Regions from separate parts of the Paenibacillus allorhizoplanae genome, predicted to be linked through region 4. Evidence: riboswitches for the same ligand, from Rfam matches in the RefSeq annotation. Region 4 holds a riboswitch; each other region holds the start of a gene.
The links. A riboswitch is a leader RNA that binds a small molecule or an ion and turns the genes downstream of it on or off. The one in region 4 is predicted to bind cyclic di-AMP.
Positions count from the first base shown of each region.

Region 1 (5,548 bases), on a different contig from region 4:
CTTCTTGTATGATAAAATAAAGCACACGATTACGATGCGCATTGCTAAACTCCCGCGTCACACCGATCATACACACCTTCTCACCAACACGTAAATATTCATCAACTACATAAGATTTCAGTCGTAACCGATTCACATTCTTGCTCTGAATATAAGTTTCCATCTCATCTATGGAGCGCTGATCCCTTGGATCTTGTTTTGTTGCGTAAAATACTTCTTTAATAAACGTATCTGTTTGGTATTCCCTAGCCCCTTTGAAATGGTTATACGTATGAAAAAATTGTTTAATCACAACCCGAATGTCTTCCGGTATGGCAGGACCTGTTTCCACGTTATACATGCGATCTGTTCGACCCGACAATTTAATTTTATGAAACCAGCTTTTCCAGACACTGACTTGCATGTCGTACGCGTCACCTACTTTCTTCCAACCATTGTTCCATTATAGGCTATAATTCTCAAAAATTCGATAAAAATCGCACAAATTCGCGCAAAAAAAAGAGCATCTGCCGCTTTGCCTTCCATACAGAAAGACATAGCGAACATACGCTCTTACACCGGTACTTATACCTGATTTCGTAACTATCTTATAACACCCGTTTGGCACCTACATATCTCGAGCCCCAATAGGAGCTAGCGAGACTATCAACCGTTACACCAACGGACGTTGTCGAGGAAATGAATTGATTATTTCCGATGTAAATGCCTACATGATTGACGATACCAGAAGCAAAGAAGACGAGGTCCCCCACTTTCAAATCCGTCACTCTTGCCCCCGCTTTATCGTACATTTGCACGGAGGTGCGTGGCAACTCGATCCCTTTGGCCTCGTATACATAACGAACGAATCCTGAGCAATCGAAGCCCTTAGGTGTAGTTCCTCCCCATCGGTAAGGTGTCCCTTTAAATGTCGTTGCTGCTTGAATAATTTGAGCTGCAATGGATGACTGAACGACCTTGGCCACTGGGGCTGCTAAAACTGCTGGTGGCGGTGCAATCCAGGCTGGCTTATGAGTCTTGCCGTCCACTTCCACGATGGCGATTTTATTCGCATCGTTCCACTCAATTGCAGAACCAAACGTCTCTGTAACAAAGCGTAGAGGGACATAGGTACTCCCCTTAACCAAAGTTGGACTGCTCTCTAATTCAACTAACTTACTGTTCACGACCGCTTGCTCATCGTCCGTTGTGAGTTGAATCGCCTGTTCTTTGTTCTTAAGCGTGACGACGACTTCATCGCCTTGCTTCGCCCATCCCACTTGGTAACCTAATTTCTCCGACAACACACGTAGTGGCACCTGAAGTGTACCTTCCGTATCAATAAACGGCTGTACTTCCGGGAACTGCACCAATTCATCATTGACTTGAACCTTCACTGAAGAAGTGTCTGGGACAGCAGCATGCGTGGATGGAGCGGCGAACAGAGAATTGGCTGCGCCTAGAAGAGCGCATGAACAAATAAAGCTTTTGGTAAAAAGTTTCAAAACGTTGTGCCTCCTTGAAGCCTCCGAGGTTAGTTGACGGGTTCGGGAAGAGGTTTTCCCTAGTAAGCCCCATTAGCCTATGGCTAACTGAGCATTCATTCACCCCAAGTAAAGAAGTCCCCCGTACCAGAGCTTTCGATGCTCTGAGATTCGGCATTTTTTGTCTATGTTAGACTAGCATAGTTCGTTTTGCCCTGACAACTTTTGCGAGATGGTAAGTGTTTCCTTTTCTATGTAAAAGCACACAAAAACAGCCGCTCTTCTCAGAGCAGCTGCTTATACACTTCGGTAAACAGGATATGCTTACTGGGATTAAACTCTTTTTCCGTCATTGGACTAGGATAACTCATAATGTTGAGAGGCAATGTGAGTTGCCCTTCTCTGAGGGGAGGCTGCGCATAAGGGAATAGGTTCAAATGGAAACCGCAGCGCTTATAGAATTCAATTCTCCGCGTAGCATCTGAGGCAGTCGGAGGCTCGACTTCAAGTACGATAGGCGTGCTTGTGCGGCTCATATACGTCGTCAGCATTCGCTTGCCAATCCCACCACCTCTTGTGGCGGCATTGACTGCGATATGTTCCACGAATCGAAACGTGCTAAAGCTCCAACTGGCCAAGAAGCCAAGCAGTTGCCCTTGTGCATCTCTCTCGACATCGATGCTGTAATTAGGATGAGATAACAGCGCCCGCTGACCTTCATATGTCCTTATTTCGGTTACAGGAAAAGCCGCTTCCATCAGCTCGAATACCTCTTCAAATGAATCCACTTTTTCCATCTGTCAGCACCTTCCTTCAAGTTAGCTATAGGTTATCCAACCAGGAAGCTTCTTACTTCAGTCCCTACCATTTTGAGAAAAAGGCATGTGCCGCAGCGTGGGAGCCTGGAGGTGTCGCATGTCCCATGAAGGGGTACACTTCAATTGATTTGTGTGCAGATTCGATTCGGTTATACGCAGCAAAAATGGCTTCTGGTAAGCAGCACGTATCCTTCAACCCTACCGTAACGTGAACAGGCTGCTGAATACGATCACCCAGATTCATGATATCGAAATAAGAAACTGTTCGCAGTACATCCGGCAGATACTCTGGGAACCGAGTAACGAATTCAGCTGCCTCACTAAGTGAGCTCACCGATTGCAATAAACCTAAATCCATATGGCATAGATTCGGTACATGGGCAATGGTTGCCCGAATACGCTTCTCTAGCGCAGTTACGAGTAGGGCGAGCCCCCCGCCTTGGCTTCCACCGTATACGAATACACGCTCACTGTCGATCTCTGGCTGCTCTAACGCGCATTGCACAGCACGCAAAGAATCGATCGCAACCGCTCGATAATAGCTCGTCTCGGCGTCTAGAATCCCCTGTGTAATCCATCCCCTGGTCATGCCTGTCTCCTGTGGCAGCAGATTACCGCTATCGCCACCTTGCCCGCGTACATCAACTGCAAGTACCGCATAACCCATAAGCAACCAAGCTGCATGATCTTCAGGTCTTCCTTTGGAGCCCGTATAGCCTGGGAATGTAACAATACAAGGTACCTTAGACTTGCTCTCCGCATTAGGCAGTAACAACCAAGCATGAATTGGTGTTTCTGCAGCACCCTGCAAGACGATCTTATTCACTTCCGCTTGTACAAAAGGTGATGCCACCGACTCTCTTGTATAAGAAGCTGCTTGCGTAGCTTCCGCGTATGTGCGCTCCCAGAATGCAGCCAGATCAGCAGACGCCGTTAACTCCGAATGATACTGATGTAACCCATGAATACGATTTTCAATAGCGTTCATTTCGGTAAGTCCCCTTTGCATGTTTTTCCCATTTTAACCTAGATACACGTGTATGACTATTGGAAAATATGAAAAAAACTTCTAACATAGTTCCTTCGAGGATGAGCGACTGCGTAATTGCTGATAAACTCTCACTCGTTCTTATCCAGCGACAGTTCACGATTGTCCAACCTTTGCGTTCTCGCATCTCTCCATGCAAAAACAAAAGACCACCCGAAGGTGGTCTCTTTCTTTCTTAAGCGGGCGGCGGGAATCGAACCCGCGCGATCAGCTTGGAAGGCTGAAGTTCTACCATTAAACTACGCCCGCATATAAAAAATTCTAAAATGGTCGGGACGACACGATTTGAACATGCGACCCCCTGCTCCCAAAGCAGGTGCTCTACCAAGCTGAGCTACGTCCCGTAGTGAATATAAAGTGTAAATGGCGCGCCCTGAGAGATTCGAACTCCCGACCTTTTGATTCGTAGTCAAATACTCTATCCAGCTGAGCTAAGGGCGCAAATATTGGAGCGGAAGACGGGGATCGAACCCGCGACCCTCGCCTTGGCAAGGCGATGCTCTACCGCTGAGCCACTTCCGCACGGTGTAATTTCTCTTTCGCTCAGCAAGTGTTTCTCTGAGGCGACAAGGAATAATATATCAGGTATTCAAAACAAATGCAACTATTTTTTATATTTTTTTATTATTTTATGAAAACGCCGCCAAATGGCAGAACTTCCCGAGCTATGCGGCGCAGCAAGCTATCCGATTTCATATGCTCATCCAACTTGGGATCTGGTTTACAAGGCTGCATAAGCACATGACCATGCCCCGTAATCTCCCAATGATAATTCATGTGCTGGCTTGCTAATGTATTGCCATACACACATAGCCGTAGATTCGCCTGCCGCGGATACGCCACCAGACAGCTAACATCTATAAACAAAGGCTGCTTCGGATCTAAAGCCATCTGATGCAAAGGACCTGCTGTTAATAAACCTAGCGTACCTGGGCCATGAAATTGCATTTTGACAAGATCCTGCGTAATCAATGTATTCTTGACGCTCTGGAGATGCGTTGTGAAGGTCACACCTTCCGTATAGAAGAGAACATGGCGAAACTCAAACAAGAGGTCATCTTCCGCTTCTAAAGGCACTACAGCCAAACTATACGCTTCAGGCAGTCCCATAAGTAATTGGCCTGGTCCTCTCACACGTGATTGGATCAAGCGCTTTTTCCTATACATACCAGGAAGCTTCATCAAAGCATCCTCGCGCAGCTCTGGCATCCCTTGAAACGCTACAATTTGGTTGGGATGAAGGACATAAACTGCTTCGCCATACTCAAGCTGAAGCGTAGCCATCCTAGCTTGCAAACTCGCATTTTCAAAGATGACCTCCATGACACAACCTCCTCACACTAGCCTGCTAACGCAGCCCGCGTTTCTGTCTACGCCAAACGAAAAAGCGAAACACACGTCCAAGCAAGAAATAGCCTACAACCAACGCGGCAGCCGTAATCACCATGTAGGTTATTTTGCGATTTCGTTTATCCTTATCCAGAGCTACTTGTTCCATCGCTTTCAACCGTTCTTGTAACTGCTCGTTGTCCTTCTTGAGTGCCTCGTTCTGACTGAGGAGACGATCCTCAATTTCTTGAGACTGTCTCACGGCTTCAGACAATTTGTCCTTCTGCTCTTCTAATTGCTGCTTCGTAGCTTCATAATCCTTCTGAATCTGCTCTACATTGCTTGGCAATTGGTAGATTTCTTTTACCCGATCCAGCCAAGAGGCATGGGCAGCGGGCGTTGGATACATGAACCCAATAATGATGATAAGGACACCTAAAGCTTGTCCAAACCTAGATATGTGACGTATTTGCACCCGCTATCCCTCCCCCTGGTTGGCTGCTCGACATTATGTTCTATTTTACAGCAAAATTCACCCTATCACCACTTCTACCGCTTCTACAGGATATCGCAAAATTGTTTTCATTTTGGCAGGCTCTATCTTCCTCGGATCGGATAAGTAAATCTCATGATGAAGACCACAGTACCTTAGCTGATTGTCCTCTATAAATTGCTCCATTCGAGCAAGTGTCTCTGGTTCTGTTGCATACGGACCTACATGCAGCATTTGGACACAGGTTCCCTCATTCAAGGATTCATAGCCAACATCAGATATCACCTTCAGCTCCTTTTTCTTAGCCATTGCAGTTGTACGCGCTTTTTCCACAATCTCAGCTGACACATATGTCGGTATGCGAATCAATAACTTCCAATGCCATTCTTCCCTCGGT
Region 1 covers NZ_CAKMMW010000010.1:2,391-7,938, reverse strand. The annotation lists gene L6I86_RS17490 (hypothetical protein) at 1-403, opposite strand, end outside; gene L6I86_RS17485 (C40 family peptidase) at 588-1,484, opposite strand; cyclic di-AMP (ydaO/yuaA leader) riboswitch at 1,488-1,650, opposite strand; gene L6I86_RS17480 (GNAT family N-acetyltransferase) at 1,748-2,260, opposite strand; gene L6I86_RS17475 (acetylxylan esterase) at 2,325-3,269, opposite strand; tRNA gene L6I86_RS17470 (tRNA-Gly) at 3,508-3,578, opposite strand; tRNA gene L6I86_RS17465 (tRNA-Pro) at 3,597-3,673, opposite strand; tRNA gene L6I86_RS17460 (tRNA-Arg) at 3,694-3,770, opposite strand; tRNA gene L6I86_RS17455 (tRNA-Gly) at 3,777-3,851, opposite strand; gene L6I86_RS17450 (AIM24 family protein) at 3,954-4,652, opposite strand; gene L6I86_RS17445 (tropomyosin) at 4,678-5,133, opposite strand; gene L6I86_RS17440 (GyrI-like domain-containing protein) at 5,191-5,548, opposite strand, start outside.
Region 1: it holds a riboswitch for cyclic di-AMP, as region 4 does, so the genes downstream of both, L6I86_RS17485 (C40 family peptidase) here and L6I86_RS19765 (APC family permease) in region 4, are expected to answer to the same signal.

Region 2 (5,548 bases), on a different contig from region 4:
TGAACTTGCTCCCAGTCCGAGTAGCTCTGATTCCAGAAGACGGTTCCCCAAGCCTCATTTAATGCGTCTAAGGTACCATATTTCTCCTGTACCCACTTCCGAAATGCGGCATGATCTGCTTCGGCATAGAAGACGTTCACCTCACAGTTAAGCTCGTTATCAATCTGCCAGCCTACGACCCCTGGATTGTTGGCATAATGCCGCGCCATAGCCTCAGTAATTTTCGCACAGTATTCGCGGTAAATGGGGCTGCTGTAATTGTAGTGACGTCTCAGTCCGTGCTGATACTGCACGCCATCAAAGTTAGCATTCAGAATCTCTGGGTATTTGTAGGTCATCCAAGCAGGCGGTGTTGCTGTGGGAGTGCCGAGAATGACCTGTAGTCCATGCTCGTGAGCAAGATCAATTGCGCGGTCGAACAGATCAAAGGCGAATACCCCTTCCTCTGGTTCAAAGAAATTCCATGCAAACTCACCCATTCGCACGATGGTAAAGCCGATTTCTCGCATTCTCCTATAGTCGTCCGCCCACATAGCCTCAGGCCACTGCTCAGGGTAGTAGCATACGCCTAGATCAAATTTCTCACCCGGAATGGTCTTTTCCATGAATAATAACATCCCCGTTTCTATGGATATAGTAATTTTTTGTTATTCAAAATCCTTATGTACTTATTATATTTCTTTATATTATTATGTATATAACATCATTTTGCTGCATGTATTAGATTTTTGCGCTTTGGAGGGTATATGAGAATTCACTATGTATTACCGGAGCCCATGTACAAACACTACACGGTTTATCCGGATATGATTGGTCAATATGCGGATTTCCCCGAGCATCAGGAATGGCGGTTTAAGGGGCAGTTGCAACAAGCCAATTTGCATATTGTATTAAGTGGTAAAGGCTATGTCAAAGCGAATGGGAAGGAGTATTCCCTGGAAGCAGGGCAAGGGTTCTATTACGGGGCGGGCCTTGAGCAGGAGTATCGAACGGATCCGAATGATCCGTGGCAAGTATTCTGGGTACACCTTGCAGGAGAGGGACTCGACAGGCTGTTGAATGATCAAGGCACTTCAGCTGTGTGGCTGTTTACGTACAGGGATGTACCTAAGCTCAAACAATTGACCGGGGACTTACTGGCGCTGGCATCTCCGTATGATCGGAACGAGGTACAATTGGCTGTAAAACTCTATGAACTGCTGGCTGAGCTTGCCTTACGTGCGGAGACGCACGGAACAGTAACGATACTGGATAAGCGCGCACGGATGAGAGAGGTTGCGGAATATATTCGTACGCACTGCACGAAACCGCTAACTCTCCTGCAGATGGCTGAGCAGGCAGGTTTCAGTACCTTTTATTTTAGTCGAATGTTTCACGAAGTAATGGGGCGGACTCCGGTCGTGTGGCTGTTCGAATGTCGTCTTGTTGTAGCTAAACAACTGCTCATGTCTACCGAATGGACGATTAAGCAAGTGGCAGAGCATGTCGGATTTTCCCAGAGCAGCTATTTTATTGCGCGCTTCCGAGAGCATATCGGAATGACGCCACAGGAGTATCGGCGGCTGTACAGCAACTAAAAACGCGTAAAAAACCTTCAAGTAATTGAAGGTTTTTACATGTTATTGCGAGCCATTGCCTCTACAGCGTGACTCTTTTGAAATTCGGAAAAGGCTTCTCAGCCTCAGGAAGTGACGAGAGGCTTACCATTTCGGCAACTTTCATCATGTTCTCCCAAAGCGGCCATACTTTCGGGGAGCTATGCGCTTTGTGCATAGATTCCTCTGATAACCACTCAAATATTTCAATTAGCGTTCCATCTACAGATTGAAGTGTCACTGGCGGGAATTCGGTGATAAGCCCTTCTTCGCGAAGCATAGGGATGTGCCCTTTAACAATCTCGGCTAGTTCAGCTTCTTTCCCAGGATGGGGGCGATACATCGCCATAGTAATCATGCTTGAAGTGGACATTTGATTCCTCCATTTTAAAGTCATAGGTTCCATTTATTGGAGTTAGTATATCAGATTGATTTCATCGTTTCCAATGGTGTTCGAATTGACGTGATCGTCTTAGCAGCCGACGCCACAGAGCTTTATCTCCTAAAGAGCACTAATAAGTAGCAAAGTATGGGATAATCAACGTCACTCCTATATGTATGCGCTTTCATCAACTACCAAAGTCAAATAAGCAAAAATAAAAGGCGAATCTACGTTTTACATTCGATAAAGAACGGCGTAAGATTCATTACGACAAGTTGATTTTTGTGAGAAAACCTCTATCGAAGCCACTCGAAGATGAGCGACCGCGTATAGAGGTAGGTTTTATCGCCAATAAGAAAGCTATTTTCGGGAACCGAAAACTTATACTTTCTTATGTGGTAATAAGAAACCACTTAATTCCCAGTAGGGGAAACGGGGGAACCAATCGAAGCCGTTTAAGCAATACTTGGCTTCATGGGGTGAATCCTAATGCTCGCAAGCATTAGGTAGGACGCTCTCAAGTCCGAATCCGACAGCTAACCTCGTAGGTGCATTGAGAGAGAACCGTACACTCGCCTTCTTATGTAAAGAAGTCCGAGAGTAGAGATTCTCTACTCTTAGGGCTTCTTTTTGCATGCCGTCAACCCAAAATGTTACATAATTGTTATAAGGAGGCAATACCATGCATGCTATTGAAATCAACAATCTGACCAAAACCTATGGGAACGCAAGAGGGATTACCGATGTTAGTTTTTCAATCGAAGAAGGGGAGATCTTTGGGTTTATTGGGCCGAATGGAGCAGGGAAATCAACGACGATTCGAACGCTGCTGTCACTGATTTTTCCAACTAGCGGCAGTGCCAAAATTTTCGGGAAAGACTGCATCCAGTTTGCGCCAGAAATTAAGAAAGAGATCGGGTATTTACCGTCCGAGGTGTTCTATTATGACAACATGAAGGTGATCGACCTACTCAAGTATTCGGCCAGCTTTTACAAGAAGGATTGCACCAAGAGAATCAAAGAACTTGCTGAAATCATGGATCTAGACGTTACGAAGAAAATTGATGATCTATCTCTGGGGAACAAAAAGAAGGTGGGCATCGTTCAAGGGTTGCTGCATGATCCTAAGCTCATTATTCTGGATGAACCTACAAGTGGACTGGACCCGCTCATGCAGCAGAGGTTTTTCGAATTGCTCGAACAACAGAATCAAAGAGGAGCTACGATTCTTTTTTCCTCTCATATATTGAGTGAAGTTCAAAGATTATGTGATCGAGTCGCTATTATTAAGGAAGGCAGGATTGTAACGGTTGAGAAAATCAGCACGTTAAAAGAAAACAACTTCAAGCGATTTAAAGTGGATACGGCACAAGCGCTTGATCCTAACTTTTTCAAAATGACCGGGGTCAATAACATTGATGTCCATGGCCAGACGACGAGCTTCTTATTTAAAGGCAACATTAATCAAGTCATGCGAAAGATTGCTGAAATCGAAATTGATAATCTGTGGATCGAAGAGCCTGATTTAGAGGAGATCTTTATGCACTACTATGAGAAGGAGGCTTAGAGGGGGATGAATATATACCTTCATGAATTGAGAGCTTATCGGAAATCCACGATGACGTGGACGTGCTCCTTAATTGCGGTCATCGTTTTATTCCTATCCCTTTTTCCTTCGGTTTCTAAGGATTTTGCTGAGTTTTCTTCCATATTAGAAGGGTATCCAGAAGGGGTCAGGAAAGCGCTTGGTATTCAAATCGAAACGTTTGGTACCCTACTCGGGTTCTATATGTACATCTTTATGTACATTACGCTTTGCGGAGCCATTCAAGCTATGGTTCTGGGAACGTCCATACTCTCGAAAGAAATGCGTGAGAAAACAGCAGACTTTCTACTTACAAAGCCCGTAACACGTACGAAAATAGTAACTTCCAAGCTATTAGCGGCTGTTACTTCCTTAGTTATTACCTGCGTAATCTATATCGCTGCAGCTTATCTAATGGCGCTTCAAGTAAAAACGGTCGATTTTGATGTGAGCACATTTCTATTAATTTCCTTCACTTTGCTGTTTATCCAGCTGATGTTTCTTGCTATCGGATTCATCATTTCGGTCGTATTTTCTAAAATCAAAGCAGTTTTATCCGTTAGTCTGGGTACGGTGTTTGCCTTTTTCGTTATCGGAATGATCGTTGCCGTAGATGGGGAGGGGGTCAAACGCTATTTCTCACCATTTAAATACTTTAGTGGAAAATACATGCTTGAACATGCCAGCTATGAAGCCTCTTATGTCAATGCAGCCCTCGCAATTATCGTTGTTTCGATTGCGGCCAGCTACATTATTTACACGAAAAAGGATGTTCATGCCGTATAAAAGCGGGTGAGAGGAGGGAATAGCACGTGAATATTTTTTGGCGTGAACTGAAAACGTATCGGAAATCGATGATTTTTTGGAGTCTAGGACTCATTTTTCTAATCGCAAGCGGCATGAACAAGTATCAAGCAACAGCAGCGAACGGACAGATGAATGATCTTATGGCGGAAATGCCAAAGTCACTCCAAGTGATTATGGGTGGCGGCGCGTTAGATTTATCGAAGGCTAGCGGTTATTTTGGCATCTTGGTCCTATATTTCTTGTTAATGGCAACGATCCATGCGGCCATGCTGGGCGCCAATATCATCGCGAAGGAAGAGCGGGATAAGACGGCAGAGTTTTTATTCGTAAAGCCTTTATCCAGGCATCAAATCATCACGTGGAAGCTACTAAGCGCTTTAGTTAACATTGTTATTTTTAACCTCGTGTCATGGATTTCGAGCATGTTGGTTGTTGGGGCATATAGCAAAGGCGAGGCGGTCAACGGTGATATCTCCATCGTCATGCTGGGTATGTTTATTTTGCAGCTGCTCTTTCTAGTCATCGGAACATCCATTGCAGCCGTTTATCGAAATTCCAAAAAAGCAGCCTCGCTGTCTACGGGCATCATGCTCATTACGTTTATCTTATCCATTGCCATTGATTTTAACGATAAACTGGCATTCTTGAAATATGTAACCCCGTTTAAATTTTATGAGGCGAAGAATTTGATGTATGGCGGTGGATTCGATGCCGTGTTTGTCATCATTTCGGTAGTTATCATTGCCTTACTGACGGTTGTTACGTATGTTTCCTTTCAAAAACGAGATTTGCACGTCTAAAGACTAGAAAGACCTTTCACCCTATCCATAGCTGGATGCGGGCAAAAGGTCTTTCTCATTTAATGGGATTAATAATAAAATAATAGCTTATTTCTTCAAATCCAAACGCACATCGCGACCATCGTCTTGTACGGATAACTCTTTACCAGCAGCCTTCAGGGAATTGACGTGATTGACCCAAGCGTCTAGCATGATGGCGCCATCTTTCCAATCCTTCACTTCGCCGAATACCGTAAAGCCATCGCCACTGCCTGTAGCCATGAAATCATTGGTTGTCACTTTGAACGTACGTTCTGTATTAAACTTGCCATCCACGTAGATCGGAGTGCCATCTACTAAAGTAATTTTGGAATATTTCTCACCAAGTGGCTTTGTGTTA
Region 2 covers NZ_CAKMMW010000022.1:17,910-23,457, forward strand. The annotation lists gene L6I86_RS27055 (beta-galactosidase) at 1-605, opposite strand, end outside; gene L6I86_RS27060 (AraC family transcriptional regulator) at 747-1,577, shown strand; gene L6I86_RS27065 (antibiotic biosynthesis monooxygenase family protein) at 1,639-1,968, opposite strand; cyclic di-AMP (ydaO/yuaA leader) riboswitch at 2,378-2,544, shown strand; gene L6I86_RS27070 (ABC transporter ATP-binding protein) at 2,660-3,544, shown strand; gene L6I86_RS27075 (ABC transporter permease subunit) at 3,551-4,348, shown strand; gene L6I86_RS27080 (ABC transporter permease subunit) at 4,375-5,169, shown strand; gene L6I86_RS27085 (5'-nucleotidase C-terminal domain-containing protein) at 5,257-5,548, opposite strand, start outside.
Region 2: it holds a riboswitch for cyclic di-AMP, as region 4 does, so the genes downstream of both, L6I86_RS27070 (ABC transporter ATP-binding protein) here and L6I86_RS19765 (APC family permease) in region 4, are expected to answer to the same signal.

Region 3 (5,548 bases), on a different contig from region 4:
TAGCGGTATCCCATATTTTGGATAGTTTCAGGGCGCGACTGCAGTGCACGAAGCATTCCTGCACCTCGACGCCAACAGCGGCAATCGGTGATTTCCCGTTAAGCTGCATAGTCGCAAGGAGCTCTTCATCATTCGTCAGCCAAGCGCGTCCGTTGACGCGGAGCACCGTCTCGACCCCAGGGATGATGAAGATAAGTCCCACCTGCGGGTTGGCCAGTAAATTATACATAGAATCTATACGACGATTTCCGAGTCTTTCCGGATAAATCAAGCGGTGATTATCGAGAACGCGAACGAAGCCTGGGCTATCGCCGCGGGGGGAAACATCAGACAATCCATTCGCACCCGATGTAGATAAGAAGAATAAAGATGATTTGGCTATGAATGCTTGGGCGTGTTCGTCAATTTGATTGATTACTTTATTTTGTACCGCAGGATGAGGCTCACCAATCATAGCTCTAATTTCATCAATGGATCGAACGATGCCGGGAAATGGGGGTAAAGTACGATCTTGTATGTTGTCCATGCGTTCTTTTCCTTCCTCGAGGCCAAGTGGCCATTATTCAAAATACCAGAATATATATAAGGAACATAATAATTTCGGCTGTATTTCCATAAACACTGTGAGAAGTCCTCGAAGGACGGCGTAGCCGGTTTTGTATATTGTAGTATACGCCGGTAGCCTCGTTCAAATGAATGAAGCCCTACAAACCGCTCTTACGAGCAAAGCTTGCAGGGCTTCATTCTGTGCCGAGAACATTACTTGGATTCAGCAGTTAGTTGATTGTAGATATCATCCCATAGAACACGTCTGGCTGATACATACCGCTTCGCATAATAGGATTCGCTCAACTTATTCTTAACAACACCTTGATTAGTAGCGGAGTGAACGAATTCACCATTACCGAGGTACATCCCTACGTGAGAGATACCGCTGCCATCTGTGTTGAAAAATACAAGATCGCCCTTACGAAGATCACTTTTGTCAACCCAGTAGCCTTCACTGTTTTGTGATTTAGAGCTGTGTGGGAGGTCGATGCCGAACTCGTCAAACAAGTAGGATGTGAAACCAGAGCAATCGAATCCTTTGGTTGTCGTTCCTGCCCATCTGTAAGGAGTTCCAACAAGCTCGTCCACTGCTTTATCCATATTGGATGCTGCGAAAACGCTTCCTACACTTACGCTCAAAAACAAAACAAGACTAAAAATAAGACCAACAACTTTCTTCAACTGCTTGTCTCCTTCCGGTGCCTACGAGGTTAGCTGGAGGGTTCGGTTGAAGGTTCCCTATGATCCCTGTCTTGCAAGATCAATTCACCCGGAGTGGTTCCCCCGTTTCCCCATAAACTGAGGAATTCGGCATGAAATATTTAGTTTTCTGATGCTAGTCCTTTTAATTCGTCATAAACAATGAAATTCCTCTTTTTTTGTTTAAAAAAAGGCGGGGAATTAGGCAAATAGTTCGGAAAATAGACAAAAAAAAGCCCCTTTCTCAAAGAGAAGGGGAGGACGCTTAAACTATTCGCTGTTTTGCTGGATATTAGTTGGATATTTTGGCAGAAAGAAGCTGATATTGGGAAGAAATGCCCCAAATTTGGATGAAAATGTGGAAGAGAGGATACAGTTGGTAAATGATTAGGGCTACCAGTCCTGCCCATAGGTAAGTGGCCGTGACTGTGATCCCTGCCAAAAGTCCTGTGAACAGTAATAGGATAATGGCAAGTCCGATAATCGGGAGCGAGTGTCGAAAGAAGGAGAAAATGGTAGATAGGATACCCAGCTTGGCCGCGATGGCGAATTGCACATGCATAAACAGAAGTTGTAGGAGAAAACCGTAGAGCATTAAACTGAGTATCCAAGGAAGAAGCTTGATAATGATCTGCTCGTAGGAGCTGCTATGCCCTAGAATATAAGTGGCTTTGGGAATAAGCCAGATAAGTGGGAAAAGCGTAAGTGCGATGCGAATCAGATACACGAGCAGGAAGGGGAGCATGAGCTGCTTCATCCCGCGAAAGAAACGATATCCCGCATTCTGGTGAGCGTGAGTGAGTGAATAGTAGACGCCGCCATTTAAGAGAGGCGTCAGCAGCATGCGAGCACATAGTAGGATAGCAAGCCACCATAGATAAGAATAACTGAGATCTGTTTTAATTAACTGAAACTGGCCCTCAGCTAGGAAAATCTGCAATGCCTGCTTGGGTTGCTCAGCGCCAGGGAACCGATGCATGAGGGGGACTAGAATACCTTGTACGAGCTTATACAGGAGAATACCCCAGCCCATCTGATATAGGAATAAAATGATCGTGGCAAAGGGCTGCGCCATGGCTGCCCGGAAGCCTGCTTTGATATAGGTGGCCAACGAGGGTTCCTCCTTAAAGTTTTCTTTAGAAAACTAGCATCGTAAGGATACGCTCAGAGTTTGTCATGAGACGTAAGCCAAGTCCTTACCAGGCGACTGAGCCAAATATGGCTTGCAGGAATTGAATAATACCTAGATTCCACCGAATTTGCCACTTCGTATTTAATTGCGTTTGATAGAAGTTGTTGATGTGCTTATTTTCGAGGATAAGTGTGTACTTAGGATCGACTCGTACCCAGTCGACAGGGGAGGCATGTGTTAATTTGAAGTCAATGCTTCCTTCCTTGCCATCCCATGTTTTATCTAGCGTCGTACCATCTGCGAAGTGGAACTGAATCGGCACTTCAGGTGAGTTGCCACCAAGCTTAATGATGCGGACCGTGCTCTCATAAGTCTCGGATCCCTTGGTACCCTGAGGTTTTACATGAACACTTTCGACCGAGTAATCCATCATCAGATTGCCATAGACATACTGATTAAAGAAGTCATCCCAATCTGTTTTACTAATCTCCTCTACGACCTGTTGGAAATCATTCGTAGACGGATGTTTAAACTGCCACTTTTGGAAATAGGATTTCATGATACGATCCATCGTCTTAGTGCCGACTTGCTGCTCAATTGCTTTGAGTACGAGCTTGCCACGCGTGTACACATTTTCAGCATATTGATCATGTCCTGTGTAAGCCCATGCATCTTTCTGAAGTCCATTTGGTGAGGTGATATAACTAGATTCGACAGGCAAATTAGGTGCATCACCGTATTCGGCTTCCATCACTTTATCCTCTGCATAAGAGGTGAAGCCTTCGTCGAGCCATGCTTCCTCGAATTCATTGCTGGCAACGAGACCATAGAAAAATTGGTGACCGATCTCATGGACGACGACGCGTTCCAGCTCTAAGTCTGGATCTTTGTCGCTAGCTCCCCATGCGGTGACTAAGGTTGGATATTCCATGCCGCCGGCGCCATTCCCGCCAGGAGGGGGGACGACGATGGAGAGGGTAGAGTACGGATACGTTCCGTACCACTGACTGTAACGGGATAGTGCTTTTTTGGCTGCATACATGTAACGATCTTTTAAATCTTGATGGTTAGGATCCAGATACAGTTTAATTTTTACCCCTGGAACTTGTGGTGCAGAGAAGGGCTCTTCCACATAGACGAAATGAGGAGAGGCTGACCAGGCGAAGTCATGCACATCCTCGGCATAGAATTGGTATGTCTTCGTGCCCTTGTCCGTCACAGCAGGTTTAACAGGAAATCCAGTCGCTGCCACAATGTAATTCGCAGGCACCTGGATTTTCACATCGTACATGCCGAAATCCGCATAGAACTCGGAGTTTCCGTGGTATTGGTGGAGATCCCAGCCAGGCTCAGCCCGTCCCCTAGTTCCCTTGCGCTCATAGGCAGCAACCTTCGGAAACCATTGACCAGCCATAACGAAGTCGCCGACATACCCCATTCTGGCAAAAGCTGCAGGCAGCTTAACAAGGAATTCGGTTGTGATGGTTACACTTTCCCCAGGTCCAACAGGCTTGGATAACGGTATTTTGAGCAGCGTGTGGTCATCCTTATTGCCGTCATCCGGTTGTACGAATGACATCCGCTTGGTGAGATCATCACCCGTATCTGATTTCACGGAAAGCAGTTCCATACTGCCGCTACTCTCATCTTTCGCTTCGTCGTCCCGCAGCTTCCCGCCAGATTCGCGCATAAATGTCGTTTTCTTCGAAGCGAACGCATTCGGATAGAGGTGAAGATACATGTCTTGTACTGGAACTGAGCCAGGATTTTCCCATGTGAGTGTTTGTTGTCCTTGGAGCTGTTGGGTTTCTGGTGTGTAGGCAACATTCATGTGATATTCGGCAATACGATAACTAAGTGGTGTTGAGGTTTCTAACGGTTTGCCATTATCTGCAGGCTGCATGTCCGGTGTCTGAACATGGGGAACATCTTTAGAGACGACAGGAACAGTCCCTCTTGGTGTGGAGGGGAGCAAGGTGTTCGTTATTAACACTGCGCCGGCAGCAAGGAGCATGACAGCAAACCACTGTACCTTGCGGCTATTGAATAGAGCATTCATATCCATGAGATTCACCCCGCCTAAACAAGCATCTACAGCATGTATATGTAGACAACCTAGGGAATATTTCTGCGAGGTGAAAGAAATGTGAGAAAACCCCAAACGAGGCAACTCAAGCATGAGCGACGGCGTTCAAAGAGGAAGGTTTTATCGCCAATTAGAAAGACGTTTTCGGCAGCCGAAAACTTACACTTTCTAATGTAGAGAGAAATATCCATGGGAGCCTGCCGCCACTTGTTCTACCGGGAGACTTTCGCTACAATGAAAGCATGTCGTCATTTTAACCTAATGTAGAGTGGAAGGTGCCCTTATGGAAGCGGATAAGAAGAAGCTGGCCTTAAATATAGTAAGCTCGAAAGTGAATCACAAAGGCTTCGGTGCAGGAGCCATTGATCTAAGTAACGTCTCCGGTATCATTATTGATGGGGATGAAGCGTATTTGGATGAAGGAACTCTTCATGCGAAGAGTAAGATCGAGAAAGGGATTAAGTTCTCCACGAACAAGGAGGATGTCCCGAATGGCCGTAAAGCATGGATCGTGTGGGTAGCGGTTGATCGGACAGAAGAGGGCGCGTACTATGCGGGGATGTCCGCTTGCGAAATGCTAGTCGATACCGAAGCGCGCCGCGGATGGAAGATTCTTGCGGAGCACGTGAACAAAATGGACGGCGCAATGAAACGTAAATTCATCCTAGAGGGCTTGTCTGACAGTGAGCGAACAGCCCTTCGGAACTGCCTGATTGCGCACAATGAAGACTGGTGGAACCGCTCGGATCAAAGCCTCAAGGACGCACTCTCCTAAGCTTTAAGCGGCGAATATGGAGAATATGAACATTATGTGTCATCCATTGTTCCGCAATGTCGAAGCGGGTATACTATACCCTAGTGTATGTTACCTCATATACTAGGACAGCAAAAAGGCAGGACTAAGACGCGCTTAGTACTGCCTTTTTGTGTTTTTATTTAGTGGAAAGTTAGTCGTTCCACCAGCGTTTTAGATCGTTCCACCAAGAGCCGTTATCGCCTTTGGAACCGGCTTTTTGACCGCCTGCCGCATCTGGATTAGCAGGTTTGCCTGTACAATATGTTGTGGGTTCAGTGCCCGTAAG
Region 3 covers NZ_CAKMMW010000017.1:23,395-28,942, reverse strand. The annotation lists gene L6I86_RS23650 (MSMEG_1061 family FMN-dependent PPOX-type flavoprotein) at 1-526, opposite strand, end outside; gene L6I86_RS23645 (C40 family peptidase) at 760-1,230, opposite strand; cyclic di-AMP (ydaO/yuaA leader) riboswitch at 1,234-1,372, opposite strand; gene L6I86_RS23640 (hypothetical protein) at 1,541-2,359, opposite strand; gene L6I86_RS23635 (M1 family metallopeptidase) at 2,445-4,445, opposite strand; gene L6I86_RS23630 (YwhD family protein) at 4,750-5,241, shown strand; gene L6I86_RS23625 (transglycosylase domain-containing protein) at 5,414-5,548, opposite strand, start outside.
Region 3: it holds a riboswitch for cyclic di-AMP, as region 4 does, so the genes downstream of both, L6I86_RS23645 (C40 family peptidase) here and L6I86_RS19765 (APC family permease) in region 4, are expected to answer to the same signal.

Region 4 (5,548 bases):
CAGATACGCGCTCTTTGAGCCATTTACGAACCAAACCCGTCTGAGCAAGTGTAAAAGATAAAAATACGCCAATCGCATAAAGCGGAATAAGTGCATCGGTTTTACCTTTAAAGCCAATCAATAGCAGGCTGGCTAAAACGCCTAGCGTAATAATGCCATAGTGATACGAAAGTCGATCCCCACGGAAGGAAAACATGCGCGGGAAGTTTTTGTCTTGGGCCATGATGGACGCCAAGATCGGGAAGCCATTAAAGCTTGTATTTGCAGCTAACACCAAGATTAGCATTGTCGCGATTTGCGTCGCGTAATACATAACACCTCGGCCAAAGGCTTGTTCCGTCACCATCGAAAGAACCGATGTATGACCGTTATGATCCGGTGCCACGCCATACCCTAAGGCAATCAACGTTACACCACCGAAGACGATGGCCAACAGGCCACCTAACGAGAGAAGTGTTCGTTTGGCATTTTTGACAGATGGCGTTCTAAAATGGGGCACGGCATCGGAGATCGCTTCGATCCCCGTTACAGCTGAACAACCAGACGAGAATGCTTTGAGAAGTACGAATAAGGTTAATGAGTTCGTCGCTGCGCTTGGTGCGAATTCGATCGCATGCGTATTCATAGATCCTGTCAGTAAATCGAAAATACCTTTACCCACTAACAAAAGGATACAAAGAATGAAAAAGTACGTTGGAATCGCGAATACCGTTCCTGATTCGGAGGTACCTCGTAAATTCAACCAGACCATAATCCAAACTAGTAAAATGGTCAGCGGAACAATGTACGGTACAGCCGATGGAAAAGCAGACGTAATTGCCTGGACACCAGCCGATATCGAAACGGCTACGGTTAAGGTATAGTCGATTAGCAGAGAGACACCGGTAAGACGTCCCCACACCATGCCTAAATTTTCTTTTGTCACCATATAAGCGCCGCCGCCCATCGGGTACGCTTCGATTACCTGTCTATAGCTGAGCACGAGCAGTAGAATCAAAGCGATAATCGAAACCGCAATCGGCAACGAGAAGGCAAACGCAGCAACCCCTACTGTCGCGAGCTCTAACAGAATTTGCTCCGTCCCATACGATACGGATGATAAGGCATCTGACGACAAGATAGGGAGGGCTTTCCAGACTGGCATTTTCTCCGACTCAATCTCACTGGACTTTAGCGGCTTACCGAACACAATTTTTTTCAATGAATCACTTGTCATTTCGCAGTTGTTCCTCCAATTAAAGCTAATTTCACTCATCTCACACAATAAACGGCTACGCCTTCCTTTAAAAAAAGGGAGCGTTTATCTAGAAATATAGCCAACTTACTGTGTGAAACCTATAGTCCTATATTTTTGAAAAATGGACGCAAAAAAACACAAGGATAGACCTTGTGTTTTGAACACATGTTCTCCTTTCTCACGTTCGCTTACGAGGTTAGCTGCCGGGTTCGGGCCGCGAGAAATCTGCCCTAAAAGGTACTCGTATCCGTACCCTTATTCACCCCATGTTACTCGTGGTTCCCCCGCTTTTCTTAAAAGAAAATTAAGCGAAATATTCAACTGTTCATGTACGTGTTGAATACTACTCTCTTCTACCAACATAGTAAAGGAGGGAAAAAACGTAAAAAGCTCTATCCGACCTCACGTTTCACCCAATAATTCGCTTACATTTACCTGATTCGTTGATTATCTTCCATTCTCGTAGGTAATCGTGGTATTTTGACTAAACAGCAAGGTTGCAATCCACCAATTTTACTGTTTCGTGCGAACAGGGTCAATTCATTGACACATGCTACCCGTCATGCTAAACTGTCACAAAATATATTATAGTTTAGATCGGAAGGTGTACCATGTCAGACAACGCAACCTCTTCAGCTCAAGGAACAACACACGCTCAACCTGAGATGCCTGGCCGCTTACGAGAAACGCCTGTCTCCTGGTTGCTCTGCTTTACGATTGTACTTGTCATCATGAACACGATGATGTTCAATCTGGCTCTGCCCAAGATTTCCTTACAATTTGAACTCAGCCCCTCTACGGCATCGTGGATTGTTACGGGATATTCGATCATTTTCGCCATCGCCTCGATCACCTATAGCCGCTTATCCGACTTCGTGCCTATTCGCAGGCTCTACGTCATTGCCCTGCTCTCGCTAGGCGGCGCCTCCATTCTAGGGCTGTTCACGGACAGCTTCGGACTGTTGCTGCTTACAAGGCTGATTCAAGCATCTGGCGCAGGCGCGATTCCCTCGCTGGGTATCGTATTCGTCACCCGCTACATTCCGTTGTCTCGTAGAGGCAGAGCCATGTCGCTCATCCTTTCCGCGGCTTCACTTGGCTTGGGCCTAGGTCCGGTCGCAGGCGGATCCATTGTTCAGTACCTGGGCTGGCATTTCCTATTCGTCATTACAGGGGTCACGCTGCTGCTTATTCCTATCTTTCTCATCCTACTCCCAAAAGAAAAACCAGCAAGCGGCTCGTTCGATTTCATCGGTGCTTTGCTGCTCGGGATTGGGACGACGGGGTTACTGCTCTTCCTTACTTCCAAAAGTCTCGTAGCACTCTTAGTAGGTATACTTGCAATTGCCTTATTCGCGCTGCGAATTCGCCGAGTCTCACAACCATTCGTGCTGCCTGCCCTATTCGGTGATAGACCTTATATGTCGCTCGGCGCAATCGGCGTGTTTTCCTACATGATCAGCTTCGGCTTCCTGTTCCTAGCGCCCCAGATGCTTGCGCGGGTTTTCGGCTTAGCTCCACTTACTTCGGGACTATTGCTCTTCCCTGGCGCTTTGTTGGCTATGCTCGTCTCCAACCGTGTGGGTCGCATTATTGACCGCTATGGGAATACGGCGTTACTCCGCTACGTACCATGGTTGATGCTAGTTTCAACCGTAGGGCTTGCCCTCACTGCCAGCTATTCCTACTACTGGATTGCCGCGCTTTATATCTTGGTCAGCATCAGCTTCACGACACTGTCCAGCGCTGTATCCAATGAGCTGTCCCGTCAATTGACGACAGATCGCATCGGATCAGGCATGGGGTTGTTCCAATTGCTGCAATTTTTTAGCGGTGCGTTCGCCGTGGCACTCTCGGGTAGTGCGCTGGTCTGGCAGAAATCACTGCCGCTCGAACGTGCTTTTGACAACCTCATCTGGGGGATGGCGGTGGTTGCGCTTTTAACGATAGGAAGCTCGATTCTATACAGAAGCTATGCAAAAAAGAGGCATATGGGAGTCGTCACAACGGAGTCGGTAGGAAGCCCAGTTGTGGCTGCAACCGCAACTGAATAAAAGCATAAACGCGCACCGATACGTTATCGGTGCGCGTTTTTAATCATATGATCATCCCATCCCATGCGACCGTGATCGGGCATGGGAATTGCTGTTCCTGAATCCAGCCTACTAGATCTGCATGTGTAGAGGTAAAGTGATTAATATGAGTAAGATAAATACGAGAGTTGGCATGTAACGTCCCTTGCGCTAACAGTTTGTGAAATAGCTCCATACAGCTAAAGGCGTCCAAATGGCCGTTTGGATGAAGACCGCGTCCGCTAGTTAGTCCAAAGGTGCATTCACTAATCAACACATCAAGTGAAGCATTTTCAAGCAACTTGAACGTTTCTGGCAAATACCAGCCTGTATCTACGCCATAGTAAAGTTTCTGGCCATCCTCGTTCTGAATCAAATAGTTCGCACAGCTCTCCCCCATATTACCCAAGTGATTCCCACGTAGCGGCGTTACTTTCATGCCGCAAATGGTAACGGATTGGTTAAACTCAAGCTTATGAAAAGCCACTACGCCGCGCGCTTCCAAATCGGAGGTCATGCCTTTCATGATCGGTCGGCTTTGACGATAGAACTCAACGATTTCGTAGGCTTGATCTGTAAAGTAGAAATGCAGCGGCTCCTTCAATCGTTCTATCGACATATTTCGAACATTCATCATCATATAGTTGAAATGGTCTTCATGGGTATGACTCACTAAGACATGCTGAAGCTTGGTAAAGTCGCCGTATTCGATTGCTTGTTGAAAAGAATCCGCGCCCAAATCAATACACATTTGCTCATTGATTCGGAACATCGAACGGCGGCGTATCTCTGCCCCTCCTGCCTTGCGCGCATGGCTGCAAACAGAACAGAGGCAGAATGGATTCGGTATTCCTTCGGCTGCGCTTGTGCCGTAAAATCTCATCGTGAGTCCCTCCTTCTATACGCTGATTACTTCTGATTCCAGCGGTCATAAGCTGCTTGATAGATCGCTAGATATTTATCAAGCTGCATTTTATTTAACGTGCTTACATATTTATCCCATTCGCTAAGCGGTTTAGCGCCAGTAATAAATTTAACAATATTCTCATCTGCATAAGCTTCAATATCCGTTGCATATGAGCTTAATTCAATATTCTCTTTTTCGGTAAAAGTAGGAATCATCAACTTCGCTTCAGGCACCAAATTAGGACGAATAACATCTTTATTGGCAATCATTTCTGGTAGAACAGCAGCACTTTGATCAACCTTTTGCGTCACGCGCTGAGGAATGCCGCCACCTTGGAAAATCGTATATTCGGAGAGCGCCTCATCCACCGTAAGTCCGTTCGGATTTTTGGCAAATTCGTCTTTCAGCTTATAAAATCCATCACTGCCGATCGTATAAGTAACACCTTCGATACCAAGTCGAGCCAGAGCCGTCCCTTCTTCGCTCAGGAAATAATCTCCCCAGCGCAGTGTTGCTTCCGGATTCGGGTTTTTGTTCGTAATCACGAATGAACCTAAATCCCGAACTTTCGGGGAGATGCCCGTCCAATACACTTTACCGTCGATGCCTTTTAGGACAGGGTTCTGGACGTAATTATTTCGATTTTTGCCCATCCACAAATTGTTGTTGCCCTTCGCTACATAGCCGACACGTTCATCATCAACCTTCGCGATTTCCTGCTTCATATCCTGTGATAAAATTTCTTTATCGATTAATCCTTCCTGCCAAAGCTTGTTAAAGAAAGTAATCATGTCTTTGAAGGTATTGTCCGTTGCGATATACCGAACTTTGCCCTGGTTATCAACATCCATAAAGGGAGCGATGATCCCGGAGTTCCCTCCGAATCCCCAGCTGCCGTAGAACGATTTAATAAATTGATCACCGTAGTTCTTATTGCCCTCTTTGTACCCTGAGATCGGAACTTCATCTGCTTTGCCATTCCCGTTAGGGTCCTGTTCTTTAAAGGCTTTCAACACCTTATAAAATTCGTCCATTGTTGTCGGCATTTGAAGCCCAAGCTTGTCCAACCACTTCTTATTAATCCACGAGGAAGAAATACGTCCATCTGCTTCACTAATATTCGGAAGCGAATAAATATGGCCATCAGCCGAAGTAATCGATTTGCGAATACCGTCATTTTCTTTCATAAGCGCTGCCAGATTCGGCGCATAGCCAGCCTCAATCAAAGGATCCAACGGGATAATCTGACCCGCTGCTGCGTAAGACGTAATTAATTGCGGCGACAAATTCGCCCGCATGACAAAGTCTGGCAGATCATTGGAGGCAAACATT
Region 4 covers NZ_CAKMMW010000012.1:102,398-107,945, reverse strand. The annotation lists gene L6I86_RS19765 (APC family permease) at 1-1,216, opposite strand, end outside; cyclic di-AMP (ydaO/yuaA leader) riboswitch at 1,408-1,558, opposite strand; gene L6I86_RS19760 (MFS transporter) at 1,849-3,291, shown strand; gene L6I86_RS19755 (MBL fold metallo-hydrolase) at 3,335-4,192, opposite strand; gene L6I86_RS19750 (type 2 periplasmic-binding domain-containing protein) at 4,219-5,548, opposite strand, start outside.